Regions from separate parts of the Bacillus sp. Medicinal_06 genome, predicted to be linked through region 1. Evidence: riboswitches for the same ligand, from Rfam matches in the RefSeq annotation. Region 1 holds a riboswitch; each other region holds the start of a gene.
What was found. Region 1 has a riboswitch for S-adenosylmethionine ahead of AC1M36_RS20745 (bifunctional O-acetylhomoserine aminocarboxypropyltransferase/cysteine synthase). Riboswitches for the same ligand answer to the same signal wherever they lie in the genome.
Positions count from the first base shown of each region.

Region 2: it holds a riboswitch for S-adenosylmethionine, as region 1 does, so the genes downstream of both, mtnK (S-methyl-5-thioribose kinase) here and AC1M36_RS20745 (bifunctional O-acetylhomoserine aminocarboxypropyltransferase/cysteine synthase) in region 1, are expected to answer to the same signal.
Region 3: it holds a riboswitch for S-adenosylmethionine, as region 1 does, so the genes downstream of both, AC1M36_RS06835 (bifunctional homocysteine S-methyltransferase/methylenetetrahydrofolate reductase) here and AC1M36_RS20745 (bifunctional O-acetylhomoserine aminocarboxypropyltransferase/cysteine synthase) in region 1, are expected to answer to the same signal.

Region 1 covers NZ_JBWYHD010000009.1:77,915-83,971, forward strand. The annotation lists gene metA (homoserine O-acetyltransferase MetA) at 1-737, opposite strand, end outside; gene AC1M36_RS20745 (bifunctional O-acetylhomoserine aminocarboxypropyltransferase/cysteine synthase) at 721-2,019, opposite strand; SAM riboswitch class I at 2,111-2,216, opposite strand; gene AC1M36_RS20750 (hypothetical protein) at 2,344-2,973, opposite strand; gene AC1M36_RS20755 (YjjG family noncanonical pyrimidine nucleotidase) at 3,207-3,893, opposite strand; gene yeiL (transcriptional regulator YeiL) at 4,013-4,687, shown strand; gene AC1M36_RS20765 (FMN-dependent NADH-azoreductase) at 4,765-5,391, opposite strand; gene AC1M36_RS20770 (response regulator transcription factor) at 5,588-6,057, opposite strand, start outside.
Region 2 covers NZ_JBWYHD010000007.1:321,797-327,853, forward strand. The annotation lists partial or broken gene AC1M36_RS19130 (DUF1129 domain-containing protein) at 1-36, opposite strand, end outside; gene AC1M36_RS19135 (PadR family transcriptional regulator) at 36-368, opposite strand; gene AC1M36_RS19140 (3-hydroxybutyrate dehydrogenase) at 563-1,339, shown strand; gene AC1M36_RS19145 (YvrJ family protein) at 1,384-1,545, opposite strand; gene mtnA (S-methyl-5-thioribose-1-phosphate isomerase) at 1,768-2,856, opposite strand; gene mtnK (S-methyl-5-thioribose kinase) at 2,853-4,031, opposite strand; SAM riboswitch class I at 4,122-4,263, opposite strand; gene AC1M36_RS19160 (carbon-nitrogen family hydrolase) at 4,337-5,203, opposite strand; gene AC1M36_RS19165 (pyridoxal phosphate-dependent aminotransferase) at 5,218-6,057, shown strand, end outside.
Region 3 covers NZ_JBWYHD010000002.1:623,142-629,198, reverse strand. The annotation lists gene metH (methionine synthase) at 1-1,850, opposite strand, end outside; gene AC1M36_RS06835 (bifunctional homocysteine S-methyltransferase/methylenetetrahydrofolate reductase) at 1,850-3,682, opposite strand; SAM riboswitch class I at 3,753-3,863, opposite strand; SAM riboswitch class I at 4,066-4,178, shown strand; gene AC1M36_RS06830 (methionine biosynthesis PLP-dependent protein) at 4,257-5,369, shown strand; gene metC (cystathionine beta-lyase) at 5,366-6,057, shown strand, end outside.

The sequences.
Region 1 (6,057 bases):
TCCTCTTTTAACGTATTACAGCTATATTCACTATGACCAAGAACAAAAACCTGCCTTCCCTCTTGCCCCATAATAAGGTGAACACCCGCTTCTTCTGATGTTGCTAGTAACGTTAGTTCTGGTACCTTTTCAATATCAGCTCTACGTACTTCTGTATGGCGAGAATGAGGTGCAAAGAAGAGTTCATCAAACCCTTGCAATAATTTCACATGCTGTTCATGCACTTCATGTTCAAATACACCAAACATCTTTTCTTTAAGCGGATATTTTGGAATTCCATAGTGATAATGCAAACCCGCTTGCGCCCCCCAACAAATATGCAGAGTAGATGTTACATTTGTTTTTGAATATTCCATAATACGCCCAAGTTCTTCCCAATAATCTACCTCTTCAAAAGGAAGTGTTTCAACCGGCGCTCCTGTAATAATGAGACCATCAAATTTTTCTCCCTCGATATCGCGAAACGTTTTATAAAAACTTGTTAAATGATCTTGCGCTACATTACGGGATACATGAGACTCCATATGGAGCAAATGCACGTATAATTGGAGTGGTGTATTACCGAGTAATCTGAGCAATTGCGCTTCTGTTTCTTGTTTTGTTGGCATTAAGTTCAAAATTGCAATTTTTAAAGCACGTATATCTTGTGTTTCAGCTCGTTCTTTTGTCATGACAAAAATATTCTCTTTTTGCAATACTTTACGAGCTGGTAAATCCTTATCAACAATGATCGGCATGTGCTTTGCCTCCAACTAATGCTTCCTCTAGGTCCGCAATAATATCAGAAACATCTTCTATACCGACTGATAGGCGAATTAAATCAGATGTAACACCTGCTAAACGCTGTTCTTCTTCATTTAACTGTCTATGCGTTGTACTAGAAGGATGAATCACACATGTTCTCGCATCTGCTACATGTGTTACAAGTGTTGCTAACTTCACATTTGCAATAAATTCTTTCGCAGATTCTAATCCTCCTTTAATTCCAAATGTTAAAACACCACTTGCACCTTTTGCTAAATACTTTTGTGCTAGTAGATAATTTTCGTTACTTTCTAATCCCGGATAATTCACCCATTCAATACGATCATGATTAGCAAGCCACTTCGCAACTGCAAGAGCATTTTCACTATGACGCTCCATTCGTAAATGCAATGTTTCTAAACCAATATTGCTAATATACGCATTGAATGGGCTCATACAGTTTCCATAGTCTCTTAATAGTTGAACACGAGCTTTCACAATATATGCTGCCTGCCCAAAGTTCTGCACATAACTTACACCGTGATAACTTGGATCTGGTTCGACAAGCTCTGGATATTTTCCATTTGTCCAATCAAAATTTCCACCATCAATAACAATCCCACCTAATGAACTTGCATGGCCATCAATATATTTTGTTGTAGAATGAACAATGATATTTGCCCCATGTTCAAACGCTTGGCACAAATATGGTGTCGCCAAAGTATTGTCCACGATAAAAGGTACTTCTAGTTCTTTTGCCGCTGCTGAAAACTCTTTAAAATTTAAAACATTCATCGCTGGATTTCCAAGCGATTCTGCATAAATTAGCTTTGTTTTGTCATTTGCAAGTGCCACAATCTCATCAGCAGCTAAATTTGGATTAAAGAATGTAACATCAATTCCTAATTTACGTAGACTTATCCCAAATAAGTTAAATGTTCCCCCATAAACGGTTGAAGAACAAAGTAAATGATCACCACTACTACAAATATTTAGAACAGCAAGCATAATGGCCGCTTGACCAGAGGCTGTCGCAACAGCTCCAACGCCGCCTTCTAAATCGGATAACTTTTGTTCAAATGCTGCTAGTGTCGGATTCCCAATACGCGTATAAATATAGCCTTCTGCCTCTAAATTAAAGAGTGCCGCTAAATCATCAGACGTATCGTATTTGTACGTCGTACTTTGATAGAGTGGTAAAACACGTGGTTCACCATTTTTTGGTGTATAACCACCCTGTACACAAATGGTTCCTTTTCCCCATGATTCTCCCATTTCTCTTTCTCCTTTCTTTTATAGAAAATAAAAAAACTGCTTCTTTCCCTAACAAGAAAGAAGCAGTTTGAAAACACGCTCTAAAGTCTCTTTCTTATCTCTCAGGGTTTATTACCTGCAGGATTTGGCACAATTCCGTGATACGGCTGTTGCCAAGGTTTCATAGGGCCTGTCCCTCCACCTTTTCTTGATAAGACTATGCAATTACCGTTGATTTTATAGCAATCATTTCCTAATGTCAATTATTTTTCTGAATGTTTACAAAAGATTTTATTAACTGTTTTATTGTTTATTCAGAAAATTAAAGTTATATTAAAATTATTATTATAATTGACCTTTCCCCCTAAAATATTCTACACGTTTACTTATACGTTTTTTCTTTTCATACTCTATCGTCATGAGTAAAGCGGCTATTATAAGCAAGCTATTACTAACAATCATCAAAGGAATAGATAAGTATATCATTGCATATAAACTTGGAAAAATTGCAGCGCACATAAAAAAAATTCGATGAAGAAACACTGCGATACAAACAAATAGTATAGATACCATAACCATAATAAAAATAGAAAACTGTTCTACATGAAAGGAAGTCCACCGATATTCTCGATAAAAATAAGTTATGACTTGTACGGCACATGCTAAAAAGCCTATCATGTGACCAACAACATGGAATTTATACCTATCTTGTTTTCTTCCAATTTTTATAGCTAAATTTATAAAGGTACCCATTACAGCCCCGATTACTGTGAACACCCCTATATACCATAAATTTCTACCAATCGAAATCTCAACGCCATAAACACCATAAAGCATAAGGGCTATACCCGTTCCAATCATTATAGTAGACAAAACAACATCATATTTTTTATACGGAAATTGCCTTTGCAAAATTAACGAAATAATTAATATACAGGTACATGCTGCTAAAGCAGTATAAATAAAAACACCCAAACCTCTCCCTCCCTCATGGTAAATTTTACTATAAAATCACAATAAGTCTTATATTCATTCATATGAAAAAAAACTCACGTACATAACGCGAGTTTTCACTATTCTACAATAACAGCTATACCTTAACCAATTCATTTCCCTCTATTCCTTTGGCTTATTGCACAAGACACTCTCCCAATTTCCTTAGAATCTTTAAAGGGATAACACCATGTTTTAATCTAAGAAGATCGTAATTATTGTAAAATTTGATAAAGCTCATTAAGACTTTGTATTTCATAAGTCGGAATAATTCCAATATGATTCGGCTTCTTAGCAGGATTAAACCAACATGTGTCTAATCCTGCTAACTGCCCACCTTTAATATCTGCACTTAATGAATCACCGATAATTAATCCTTTCTCCACAGAGAAATTAGAAATTCGTGCAAAAACATAATCGAAGTATTCCTTCATTGGCTTTTGATGACCAGTGTCTTCTGAAACAAAAATATCCTTAAAGAATGAATGTAATCCCGAATTACGCAGGCGTTTATCTTGCGTTTTGGAAACACCGTTTGTAACAATATATAAATCATATTCGCTTTGGAGATCTTGTATTAGTTCAAAGGCTCCTTGAATAAGCTGATTCCCTTCTTCTAAATAACTACGATAATTCTGTTCAAACAAAGGTCCATCAACTTCCTGACCGTACTCCTTAAATAAAATTGAAAATCGAGTATTTACTACCTCATCTCGGTCCATTTTTCCTTCCTCAAAGGATTTCCACAGACCTTGGTTTATTCTTTTATAATGTGCTGTAATTTCATCAGTTAAAGGGATTTTTTGTTCCTCAAAAAGTAAATGTAACGCCGTTCTTTCAGCTGCTTTAAAATCTAATAAGGTATCGTCTACATCAAATAGTAATGTTTGATATTTCTTCATGTTGTTTCTCTCCCTTTCCACTATAAAAACACATTTTTTCTTTTATTCTCAAATAAATCGTATCACTCCCACTTGTAAAAAGAATAGGAGATATCTCATACTAAATGAGAGGTGAAAAAATGAAAATCGAAAAAAATTCAGATGAAATTTATAGTTATGTACAACGCTTCAATTTTCAAACGTTCTTCTCATTTGATATTTTTCCATATATAGAAATTCATTCGTTTCAAAAGAAAGAAACCATTTGTAACGAAGGAGAAGACTTTCCTTATCTCTATTACTTAATCTCTGGAAAAGCAAAAATATATATGAGCCATCAAAATGGGAGAATTTCCTTAATTGACTTTGTAAAAGCACCGTCAATTATTGGAGAATTAGGATTAATTGGAGTCGAATCTATAACAAAAGGTATCGAAGCTATGGAATCATGTATCTGTCTAGCTCTTCCTCTAAAAGATTGTCATCATCTCTTATTACAAGACGCATACTTCTTACAACAGCTATGCAAATTTATTGGAGAAAAAACACTTACTCGAACTGAACAATATGCAAGAAGCTATAACTACCCTTTAGAAAATCGATTAGCAGCTTTTATTCTGTTAACTGAGCAAAACAATTGTTATCTCGAAAAGCATACAGAGGCCTCTGAATACTTAAACGTTAGTTATCGTCATCTCTTATATGTATTAAAGCAGTTTTGTCAGCAAAATTGGTTAAAAAAAGAAGGAAGAATGTATTTGATACAGGGTAGAGAGCAATTAAAACAGTTAGCAGATGAGCTCAAACGAAAATAAAAAAGCAGCACCAACGTCTTAAAAACGTTGATACTGCAAGGGTACTTGTCATGTTTGAGTGACGATTATATTTTTAATTAAAATGTACTTGCTACTTTAGCAGCTTTTTCAAGGCCTTCTGCAATAATTGCTTCTGCTTTATCTGGGAATTGATTATGACCTTCAATGATCACTGTTTCCATATTTGTTGCACCGAAGAAGCCCATCATGCTTGCTACATATTTAACAGCCATTTCTACGCCAGCTGCTGGTCCTTCAGAATATACACCACCGCGTGCATTTAATAGTGCAATTTTCTTATCACCGATAAGACCTACCGGACCTTCTGGTGTATATTTAAATGTTTTTCCAGCACGATTTAGGTAATCAATATATGTGTGTAGTACAGCTGGAATTGTTAAGTTCCATAATGGGAAACCAAATACCACTTTGTCAGCTGCAAGGAATTGATCTAAATATTTATCCGCAACAGCTACTGCTTTTGCTTCTTCTGCTGTTAAGTCAAACCCTTTACCAGCTTTAAATGTACCATTAATCATATCTACGCCTACATATGGCAACTCTTCATTATATAAATCAAGTTCTACCACTGTATCATTTGGATGTGATTCTTTGTAGCTTGCTAAAAATGTTTCATATAATTTCACGCTAACCGCTTGGTCCGCTGGGCGGTTGTTAGCCTTTACGAATAAAACTGTTGTCATGTTTTATTTTCCTCCTAATACTTACTCTTACGTTGTTTATTATTTACTCGCTAAAAAGGGACAACCCCTTGTAATTGTTGTTGCTTACAAATACCATTTTATCCTCTCTCTTCTTTCATTTCTTCCTCACATGGACGTATCTTTTCAAAAAAAAAGTCCGCCTCCTAAAGGCGAACTAGGTCCTACGACTTTTGTCTTATACGATCCCATTTTTCACTGCATATAAAGCTGCTTGTGTACGATCCGATAGACTTAATTTACTTAGAATACTACTTACATGGGCTTTTACTGTTTTTTCGGTAATAACTAAAACAGATGCAATTTCCTTATTACTCATTCCTTTTGCCAAGAGCTGTAATACTTCATTCTCCCTTGCCGTTAGTACATCTACATGAATATTTGATAACTCCTGTTTCTCTTCTTGCGGCAACGTTTGAGAAAGAAGGCTACTGGCTATATCAGGATGAAGTTGAATATTTCCTTTGTATGCACTACGGATGGCTTCCACAAGTTGATCCGGCTCGACATCTTTTAAAATGTATCCACTTGCTCCAGCCTTTAAGGCTGGTAACACATGTGCTTGATCCGAAAAACTAGTTAATACGAGCACTTTTACATTTGGATACTCTTTTTTTATACACGCAGTTGCTTCAATCCCATCCATCT
Region 2 (6,057 bases), on a different contig from region 1:
ATCTAATAGGAATTTTCTCGCTTCGGTAGATAGCATCATCGTCGTCTCCCTTTTCCTTCTAGCAAACGCTCTACACTACTCTGCATTGTCCCCCAACGCTCCATAAACTCATCTAACGCATCTTCACCTCTTTCTGTTAATGTATAATATTTTCGCTTTGGACCAGATGGAGATTCCTTCATTGTGCTTACTATTAGCCCTTCCTTTTGCATCCTTATTAATAACGGATAAATACTTCCTTCACTTGCCATAGTGAAACCATACTTAGCTAGCTTTTCACTCATTTCATATCCATATATTTCTCCTTCAGAAATAATTGCAAGGAGACACCCTTCTAAAATCCCTTTCAGCATTTGACTTGTCGACATAATTCAAATCCTCCCTCTATCTTGTTTTACAAGATAGATAAGCGTAAGTATCTTGCTTTACAAAATAGTATAGCAAAAGCTATTTTGCAAAACAAGATAGTTCAGTATATTTTTCCAAATCTTTGCAGGATTTTCATTACATTCCCTCTAAATAGAGCACTAAGACAAATTTTATATAAAGGAGTGCTCTCATCATGGTTTCAAATCGTGTCGTTTTTTTAACAGGTGCTGCAAGTGGAATTGGTTATGAAATGGGAAATGCTTTTGCGAAAGAAGGAGCAAAAGTTGTGATTAGTGATCGTCTTGAAGATCGTGCGAAGGAAGCTGCTGAACAGTTATGCAGGGAAGGTTATGAAGCAATAGGTCTAAGATGTGACGTTACATCTGAGAAAGAAATATCCGAGGCTATTTCTGAAACTGTTACAAAATTCGGCTCACTTGATGTGTTAATAAATAATGCTGGTATGCAACACGTTTCACCTATTGAAGAGTTCCCAACCGATAAATTTGAACTTCTGATTCAAATTATGCAAATCGCACCTTTCATCGCAATAAAACATGCTTTTCCAATTATGAAAAAGCAAAAGTATGGACGCATTATTAATATCGCCTCTATTAATGGGCTTGTTGGATTTGCTGGAAAGGCTGCCTATAATAGTGCAAAGCACGGTGTGATTGGTTTGACAAAAGTTGCCGCTTTAGAAGGCGCTACACATGGAATTACGGTAAATGCCCTCTGCCCCGGCTATGTTGATACACCGCTTGTTCGAAATCAACTCCAAGATTTAGCAACAACAAGAAATGTTCCACTAGAGCGTGTATTAGAGGATGTTATTTATCCACTCGTACCACAAAAACGATTGCTAGCTGTAGAGGAAATTGCTGACTATGCTTTATTTTTAGCAAGCGAAAAAACAAAAGGAATAACTGGCCAAGCGGTCGTTATTGATGGGGGATATACAGCACAATAATCTTTGTAACAAAAGGCTTTGCTCATTGAGAGCAAAGCCTTTTGTCATTTTGTTTCATGCGGAGCTTCATACCTTGTCATCTGTTGTGGTAATTTCTCAATTGCAACAATTACACCATCTAATTTACTTTCAATACGATGCAGTAAATATAAAGTCACAACAATTGGAAATCCAACATTACCGATCATAGATATCCATTCCTCCATCTACTTCTCCTCCTTTCTTTTAAATAAATAGAAAAAAGAAAGGAAATTTGGCAATAAAAAAATAAAATACTGTATATTATATACCTTTTCATTTTCCGTCATATAAGTCACAGTTATAAAAACAAAAGAGGTTCACCACTCATTTTCCCCTTCTGTTTTCATATGGCATGTGGCTAAAAAAGGAACTGACCGCCTCTACCCATGAGCGGATGCTCTCTTCCACTACTTTATGCCGGCCTTTCCATGCGTATTTGTTGAGCTTGTGTTCTCGAATAATGAAGCAATCTCTACTGAATAATCTCCTTGTAGAATTCCCTTTTCAGTAATAATTCCAGTAATAAGATCATGCGGAGTTACATCAAATGCAGGATTATAAACACCGACGCCCTCTGGAGCAATTTGTTTTCCAAAAACCTTTGTAACTTCAGATTCATCGCGTTCTTCAATCACAATTTCAGCCCCTGTTTTCTTCGTAATATCAAATGTAGAAAGCGGAGCAGCAACATAGAAAGGAATATGAAAATATTTCGCTAGTATAGCTAAATTCAATGTCCCTATTTTATTTGCCGTATCACCGTTTGCAACAATTCGATCTGCTCCTACAATGATAGCAGAAATATTTTTTGTTCGAATCGCATGGGCTGCCATATTGTCTGTAATGAGCGTTACATCAACACCAGCTTGTTGCAATTCCCAGGCAGTAAGGCGCGCTCCTTGTAAAACCGGCCTTGTTTCACATGCATAAGCATGTAAGTTCACCCCATGCTCTTTTCCAATATAAAACGGAGCTAGCGCTGTTCCATAACGAGCTGTAGCAATACTTCCTGCATTACAAATCGTTAAAATGTGATCACCATCTTTAAATCTAGTTAAAGCATGCTCTCCTATGCTACGGCATACACTTTCATCTTCTTGCTGAATTTTAAGTGCTTCCTCTTCTAATATTTTCCTTGCTTCTTTAATAGTTGTTACTTGCTTGATAGAAGCAGTCATACGATCAATTGCCCAAAATAAATTAACAGCTGTCGGACGTGAGGTTGCTAAATAATTGCAATCTCTTTTAAATTGTTTTTCAAAGTCAGTGATATTCGCAGCATTATATTTTTTTGCGGCAAGTGCTAAACCAAAAGCGGCGGTAATACCAATTGCAGGTGCCCCGCGCACTTCTAACATAACAATACTTTTCCACACATCCTCAATACTGGTTAACGTTTTATATTCTACAACATGCGGTAATTTCGTTTGATTTAATAATGCAATAGAATCTCCTTTCCAGCTTATAGAACGCGGAATGGCAACTGTTGTCATCATGCTTTCACCTTCCCTGAAACAATATATTGAAATAACGTTTGGAACAATCGAGTATCTGCACCTGTCGTTTCATGTAACAATAGTTCTCTGCCCAAGTTTAATGCATGCTTTTTAGTTTGAATTCTTCTATTCTTATCCTGAATTCCATCTAAATCTGCTACGTGTGCTAATCCAATTGTTCGACGAATGACTTCACACCCAGCAAATCCAACTGCATCAGCAAAAATATTTTGCAGTACAATTGCAAGCCATTGTTTCTCCTTTGTATATGATTCTACTCCTTCTAGTACCCATAGCTTTGTAAATACTTCTACAAAATTACTCCATGTTTTTTCAATATGATAGAATAATACACTTCGCTTCTCTTCTCTTGATAGCGCATTTAATAATAAATTTGCTATAAATTGACCTAGATCAAATCCTAATGGCCCAAATGTTGCAAACTCTGGATCAATTATCTTTGTTTCAGAAGGTGATGAAAAAATACTACCTGTATGTAAATCGCCATGAATTAGTGCTTCTTTTCTCGTTAAAAATTTATATTTATACTGCGCTACTTGTAATTTCAATTTCTTATCACACCAAAGTTCATCTAATGTAGGCTGTAATTCTTTCTCATAATTATTTGTATCATAATTTCCAAACGGATCTGTAAACACAAGATCTTCTGTAATTTTGCAAAGATCAGGATTTACAAATTTTCCGTCTAGCACCCTTTTCTCTTCTGCTAATAGACCAAAATCTGACGTATAAAAAAGAACGTGTGCCAAAAAGCGTCCAATATGCTGGGATAAAAGTGGATAATCTTCCCCTTCAATCAAACCTTTACGAGTAATAGTAAGAGATGATAAATCCTCCATTACCGTTACAGCTAACTCTTCATCGTGACCATATACTTTCGGAACATATTCTGGTACATATTTCGCAAAAACTTGCAATGCTTGACTTTCAATTGTGGCTCTTCTTAGCGAAAGTGGCCAGCTTTCCCCAACGACTTTCGCATACGGGAGAGCTTGTTTTACAATGATACCGCGTTCTCCATCATGGAGCCGGAATACATAATTTAAATTCCCATCCCCTATTTCATGGCAAGTCACCTTTGCTTTTTGCTCAAAGTACCCCTGCTCTTTTACATACTCAACTGCTGTTTCTTTTGTTAATGAACAATATCCCATTTTTTATCCCCCTTTATTAAATTCAGAGGCTTTTCATTATAAGAAAAACCTCTTTCCATGAAGAAAGAGGTTTGAAGTTGATCTTCTCCCCTCTTATCTGTCAGAAAGCCATCCTTTCTGCTGGAATTAGCACCGTGCCTTTTTGGCGCATAAGCGCCCCATCTCACAATGGTATTACGGTCGGTTGCTGGGTTTCATCGGGCCAAATCCCTCCACCTGCTCTTGATAAGAGTTGCATGATTTATTCAAATTTTTAAGTTTCTGTTACAGAATATAACAAGAATAAAAATCATTTGTCAATATTTTTATTTATATAATTCCGGACGTCGATCAGCAAAAACAGGAATTCCCTTTCGTACTTCTTTAATTTTTTCTAACTCTACATTCCCATACAAAATAGACTCTTCTTCTCCTGCTTCTGCTACAATTTCTCCCCATGGATTAACAATTAGAGAATGTCCAGCAAACACATTATTTGGATCCTCTCCTGCTCTATTGCATGCAACCACATAACATTGATTTTCAATTGCTCTCGCTTGAAGAAGTAAGCGCCAATGAGCTAAGCGAACAAGCGGCCATTCTGCTACAACGAATAATACATTTACTCCTCTTACAGTATGAACACGCAGCCATTCTGGAAAACGAATATCGTAACAAATGACACCACCGCACTGTACACCATCCAATGTAAATTCTCCTGTTTTATCACCTGCTATTAAATAGTTATGTTCATTCATCAACTGGAACAAATGAACCTTACTATACTCACTTTGTAGTTTTCCTTCCCGATTCACTGTATACATCGTATTCATAACACCGTGCTTTGTTTGTTTCGCAATAGACCCCCCAACAATATTCACACAATATTGTTGGGCCCATTCTGAAAGAAGTTGCTTTGTTTGAATACCATCCCCATCTGCAATTTCCGGCACTCTCTCTAAATCATAACCAGTCGTCCAAAGTTCTGGTAATACGATAATGTCCGGGTTTCCTTGCATCGCTTCTTCTATTTTTTTCTTTGCATTTTCAATATTTATTTTTACATTACCAAAAGCAATATCCATTTGAATACATGCGACTTTCATTCTATCGACCCCATCTTCAATTATTTTTTCTTTACAAAAACTTAGAAAGGTTATATCATTTGTCACTAGAATTGTAACAACTTTCAAAAGAGGTGGAAAGTATGAAACATTTTCAACCTTCCGAGATTACAACATCATTACCAACACAATTTTTTGCTTCACTTGTTGCAAAAGTTAACAAAGTCGTTGAAGCAGGGCATGATGTTATCAATCTAGGTCAAGGCAATCCAGATCAACCAACACCGCCGCATATCGTAACAGCTTTACAACGTGCAGCAGAAAAAACAGTTCATCACAAATACCCGCCATTCCGCGGACATGAAAGCTTAAAAAAAGCCGTTGCGACATTCTATAAACGTGAATACGGAGTCAAAATAAACCCTAAAACAGAAGTCGCTATCTTATTTGGTGGTAAAGCAGGGCTGGTTGAACTACCGCTTTGTTTTACAAATCCTGGTGACACAATACTTGTACCTGATCCAGGATATCCTGACTATTTATCAGGCGTCGCTTTAGCGAAAGCAAAGTTTGAGACGATGCCATTATTAGCAGAAAATGATTTTTTACCGGATTACACTAAAATTAATGATGCTATTGCCAAACAAGCCAAATTGATGTTTTTAAATTATCCTAATAATCCAACTGGTGCTATTGCATCAAAAACGTTCTTTGAACAAACAATATCATTTGCACATGAAAATGATATTTTAGTAGTTCACGACTTCGCTTATGGAGCAATTGGCTTTGATGGCAACAAACCAACTAGCTTCTTACAAGCAAACGGCGCAAAAGATGTTGGCATTGAAATTTATACACTATCAAAAACATTTAATATGGCTGGCTGGCGTATCGCCTTTGCGATCGGTAACGAAAGTGTCATTGAAACAATTAATTTATTGCAAGATCATATGTATGTCAGCATTTTTGGTGCTGTGCAAGAG
Region 3 (6,057 bases), on a different contig from region 1:
ATTTCTTGTATGACCGCTTCTTTTTTCTTCGCAACCCGATAAAAGTTTGTAAATTCTTCTAGTGTTTCTTTCGTTGTTTCGAATAATAGTGCATCTGCGAGTCCCTTTTCCTCTTCTGGAATGGATGCATAGCGTTCTAGTTTTTCAGTATTCACAATCGCATAATCAAGTCCAGCCTTTGTTGCATGATATAAAAAAACTGAGTTTAGCACTTCTCGACCAGCTGGTGGTAAGCCAAACGATATATTACTTACACCTAAAATCGTTAAACATTCTGGCAGTGCTTCTTTAATAAGACGAATTCCTTCAATCGTTGCTGCTGCAGATCCAATATATTCTTCATCACCAGTTCCTACTGGGAAAACGAGCGCATCGAAAATAATATCCGATGGACGTATACCGTATTTCTTCGTTAATAACTCGTAACTTCTTTTTGCGATTTCTAACTTTCTTTCTGCATTAACTGCCATGCCCTCTTCATCAATTGTCCCAACTACAATTGCCGCACCATATTTCCGGAGAAGCGGCGTCACTTTCTCAAATCGCTCTTCTCCGTTTTCTAAATTAATAGAGTTAATGACACCCTTCCCTTGTATGTACGTGAGAGCTTTCGCCATTACATTCTCATCCGTTGAATCTATCATAATGGGAACTTTTAATACTTTCGTTACTTCTGCCAAAAATCCCCCCATATCTTCCACTTCGTCACGATCTGGATCCGCCATACAAATATCAATAATGTGAGCATTTTTCTTCACTTGCGCCCTTGCAATCTCAGCAGCCTCTTCAAAATTCCCTTCAGCAATTAATCGTTTAAACTTTCTTGACCCAATAACATTTGTTCTCTCACCAACGAATAACGGCCTCATAGAATCATCATATTGCAATGCTTCTAAACCACTAATCCCATGACCTTCTCGCTCATGATTTTCACGTGGCTTGAGAGACTCAAGTGAAGCTTTTATCGCTCGTATATGATCAGGTGTCGTCCCGCAGCAACCACCGATAATATTAATCCAGCCTTCTTCAGCAAACTGCTTCACCTTTTCTGCAAGTGAAGTTGGTGACTCATGATAATGTCCATCCTCGTCTGGAAGACCGGCATTTGGATAACAAGAAGTATAACACTCTGAGAGATCCGACAAAGAACGAATATGTTCTCGCATAAATTCTGGCCCTGTCGCACAGTTTAATCCGACAGATAATGGTTTCATATGCTCAACTGATAAATAAAACGCCTCGATTGTTTGCCCCGCTAACGTTGTCCCCATCGGCTCAATCGTTCCTGAAATCATAAGCGGAACCGTACGATTCGCTTCCATAAATGCTTGCTGAATTCCTAAATACGCCGCTTTCACGTTACGCATATCTTGGCTCGTCTCTACAAGCAATACATCAACGCCACCCCGTAATAATCCACGCGCTTGTCTAGTATAAGCTTCAATTAATTCTTCAAATGTTACACCACCTGTTACACTAATCGCTTTTGTCGTTGGCCCCATCGCACCTGCTACATATACTTCTTTACAGCTCTCACTTACAGCTTGTTTTGCTAAAAACGCCGCCCGTTCATTTAACTCTTCATCTAAATGAGCTAGCTCATAATCATGTAATACGATATTCGTAGCACCAAACGTATTTGTTTCAATAATATCCGCACCAGCTTCAATATAAGCTTTATGGATACCTAAAATAACATCTGGTCTTGTTTTTACTAAGTATTCATTACAACCTTCATATTCTTCTCCACCAAAATCTTCTGCGGTTAAATCCTCCTGCTGAATCATCGTCCCCATCGCACCATCTAATATTAAAATATCATGTTTTAATCTCTCTTCTATCGGTCTCATCAGTTGATTCCCTCTTTCGCTTCTTGCTTTTCTTTCACATACTTAACGAGATTCTCTGTAATTTCATATTTTAAAAATGGTGTAATGAGATAAATACCGTTAAAGTATTTCATCGCAGCATCAATTAACTCTTGTGAAATGCGAATCCCTTCTTCAATTGCCAATTCTTGCGTATCATGTCCATCCATTCGTTGTCTTACTTCTTCAGGTAGTGTAATGCCTGGCACCTCAAAATGGAGAAAGTCAGCATTTCGCTTACTTACTAAAGGCATAATCCCAATAAAAATCGGCTGTTCTAAGTGATTTGTCGCCTCGTATACTTCTTCAATTAAATCTACATCGTAAATAGGCTGTGTTAAGAAATACTCTGCACCAGCTGCAACTTTTCTCTCCATCCTCTTCACCGCTGCTTTTAAATGCCTCACATGCGGGTTAAAAGCTCCTCCAACAGAGAATCTTGTCGCAGAACCAATCGATTTCCCTAAAATAGAACGTCCAACATTCATTTCCTTAATCATTTTAATTAATTCAATAGAAGATAAATCATATACAGACGTCGCTCCTGGAAAATCACCAACACGAGCTGGATCACCTGTTAAAGCTAACACTTCTTCCATTCCTAAAGCTGATAAACCAAGTAAATGGGATTGTAAGCCAATCACATTATGGTCACGGCACGTTAAATGCGTCAGCACTGGAATATCGTGCTTCGTTAATAATGCCCCCATTGCCATATTTGAAATGCGCGGAGATGCTAACGAGTTATCTGCTAATGTAATCGCATCTGCTCCCGCTCTTTTCAATGCCCTTGCCCCTTCAAAAAAACGTTGCGTATCCAATGTTTTTGGGGGATCTAGTTCAACAACAACTGTTGTTTGCTTCTTCGCTTTTTCCGCAAGAGTAACATGGGTGCTAGCACGTTTTGTTTGCATAGGAACCACTTGTTGTCTTGGAGCGATTTGTTTTTCTGTAACAGGCGTTACATTCGCAATCGCACGCTTCATCGCTTCAATATGTGCTGGCGTTGTACCACAACATCCCCCTAACAAACGAATACCTTGTTCAATAAATTTCGGTGTCATCTCTTCAAAATAAGCAGGACTTCCTTCATATACGTAACGTCCTTCTACATAGTTTGGAAGGCCTGCATTTGGATAAGCTGACAAATAACCATTTTTCGGAATCGATATCATTTTAAAAGCTTCCGTCATATGAAGCGGTCCTAACTGACAGTTTAAACCGACTACATTTGCACCGTAATCTAAAAGCTGTTTTAATATTTCATTTACATCATTCCCATTTTGAGTTGTGCCTGCTTCATGAAGAGCTAACTGTGCAATAATTGGAATATCTGTTTGTTTTCGCAGTACTTTCACCGCATGTAGCAATTCGAATTCATCATAAAATGTTTCTAATAATAATCCATCAATCTTTTCTTCTAATAATGCCTCGGCCTGCTCAAGTAACATAAATTCCCGTTCCATATCAGTCGTTGTAACGGCTCCAATATGCTTCATACCACCAATCGTCCCTAAAATAGCATTCTTGTCTGTCACGGCTGCTTTTGCAAGCTTTACTGCTGCTTTATTAATTTTGGTAACCTGATTTTCTAAACCATACATGCGCAATTTTGCTTCATTTGCACCATATGTATTTGTTTGAATAATATCTGCACCGGCAGCTACATATTGTTTATGAATAGATATAATTAAATCTGGATCTGATAGATTTAATTCTTCAAAACTACTTTGCAAACCATGAGAATGTAATAATGTACCAACTGCTCCATCACCGATAATAATTCCTTTTGATAATAAATCTAGAATTTTCACTTGTCTCCCTCTTTTCTATCAATATAAAAACCCCCTCTTCACCTTGAAGAGGGGGACATCATCAATCCTCCTCTTATCATGCAAAACAAATTGTTCTGCAGGTATTAGCACCGTTTCAAACATTTCGTTTGAAGGTTGCCGGGTTTCATAGGGCCTTTCCCTCCACCGCTCTCAATAAGAGTTTATCTTAATTATTAATTTATTTTTTAAAAGGAAATACGTGTACCTTTTAACAATCTTTATTAATTTTCTAATAAACTTATCATGGGACAAACTAAAAGTCAATGAAATTAGCAGGAAGATAAAAAATATTTAAAATAAAGTTGCAATTCAATTATCTTTTGTTGTAAAGTTAAAATCATAATAAAATTTCATACAAATTATTCTTATCTAGAGAGGTAGAGGGACTGGCCCTATGACACCTCAGCAACCATTAACATGTTCGTTAATAAGGTGCTAATTCCAGCAAATTGTGAAAAGATTTGACAGATAAGGAGAAGACTATATTCGCATGAAAGCCTTCTTCTTAGAAGGCTTTTTTTATTTTTTATTTTTTATCAAGGAGGAATTTAACATGTCAACAATCGAAACAAAACTAGCTCAAATCGGGAATCGAAGCGAAACGACTACAGGAACGGTTAATCCCCCTGTTTACTTTTCAACAGCTTATCGTCATGAAGGAATCGGAAAATCAACAGGTTTCGACTATTCACGAACTGGAAACCCAACACGCGGCCTTTTAGAACGCGCAATTGCTGATTTAGAAGAAGCGGAACAAGGATATGCCTGTAGTTCGGGAATGGCAGCGATTCTTCTTGTTCTGTCTTTATTCCGGTCTGGAGATGAACTTATCGTATCAGAAGACTTATATGGGGGAACCTATCGTTTATTTTCAGAACATGAAGAAAAATGGAATATTCGATGTAGATACGTAAATACACAATCTATAAAACAAATAGAACAAGCCATTACTTCTCAAACGAAAGCTATTTTTATAGAAACTCCAACCAATCCATTAATGCAAGTTACTGATATCGCAGCTGTCGCAACTGTTGCCAAACGGCACGGAGTCCTTCTTATTGTAGATAATACATTCTACACTCCCTATATACAACAACCATTAACAGAAGGAGCAGACATTGTTCTTCATAGCGCCACAAAATATTTAGGTGGTCATAATGATGTATTAAGCGGACTTGTCGTTGCAAAAGGCCAAGCGCTTTGTGAAGAACTTGCCCACTATCACAACGCTTCTGGTGCTGTATTAAGTCCATTTGATTCATGGTTATTAATTCGCGGGATGAAAACATTAGCTCTTCGTATGAAACAGCATGAAGAAAATGCAAAGAACATCGTTTCTTATTTAAACGCGGAAGATGGTGTAACCGATGTTTTTTATCCGGGAAGAGGTGGCATGATTTCATTTCGTCTTCGCGATGAAAAATGGATAAATCCTTTCTTACAATCTTTATCTTTAATTACCTTTGCAGAAAGCCTTGGCGGAGTTGAAAGTTTAATGACATATCCAGCAACACAAACACATGCAGATATTCCAGAAGAAGTTCGTACAGCACGCGGCGTATGTAATCGTCTCCTCCGCTTCTCTGTTGGTATTGAAAATGGTGATGATTTAATTCAAGACTTAAAGCAGGCTATTAAACATGTAAAAGAAGGTGTGAGAATATGAGTTATTCTTTAGATACACTCTTACTTCATAACCACTATAAACATGATTCACAAACAGGCGCGGTTAACGTCCCCATCTATAATACATCAACATTTCATCAATTTGATGTAGATACATTTGGTAAATACGACTATAGTCGCTCTGGAAATCCAACACGTGAAGCACTTGAGGACATAATTGCTTTATTAGAAGGAGGAACAAAAGGGTTTGCCTTTGCATCTGGAATTGCAGCGATTTCTACTGCCTTCCTCCTTCTCTCACAAGGCGATCATGTTCTCATTTCAGAAGATGTATATGGAGGAACGTATCGTATTGTAACAGAAGTCCTCTCTCGTTACGGGGTTTCACATACATTTGTTGACATGACAAATTTAGAAGAAGTAAAACAAAATATTAGACAAAATACAAAAGTCTTTTACGTTGAAACGCCATCCAATCCATTATTAAAAGTAACCAACATTCGTGCCATTTGCGAATTAGCAAAATCTGCCGGAGCACTTACATTTGTTGATAACACATTTTTAACACCATTATTCCAAAAGCCACTTGAACTCGGAGCTGATGTTGTGCTTCATAGCGCAACAAAATTCATTGCTGGTCACAGTGATGTTACAGCCGGATTAGCGGTTGTAACAGATGAGGAACTCGCTCAAAAACTTGGTTTCTTGCAAAATGCATTTGGTGCTAT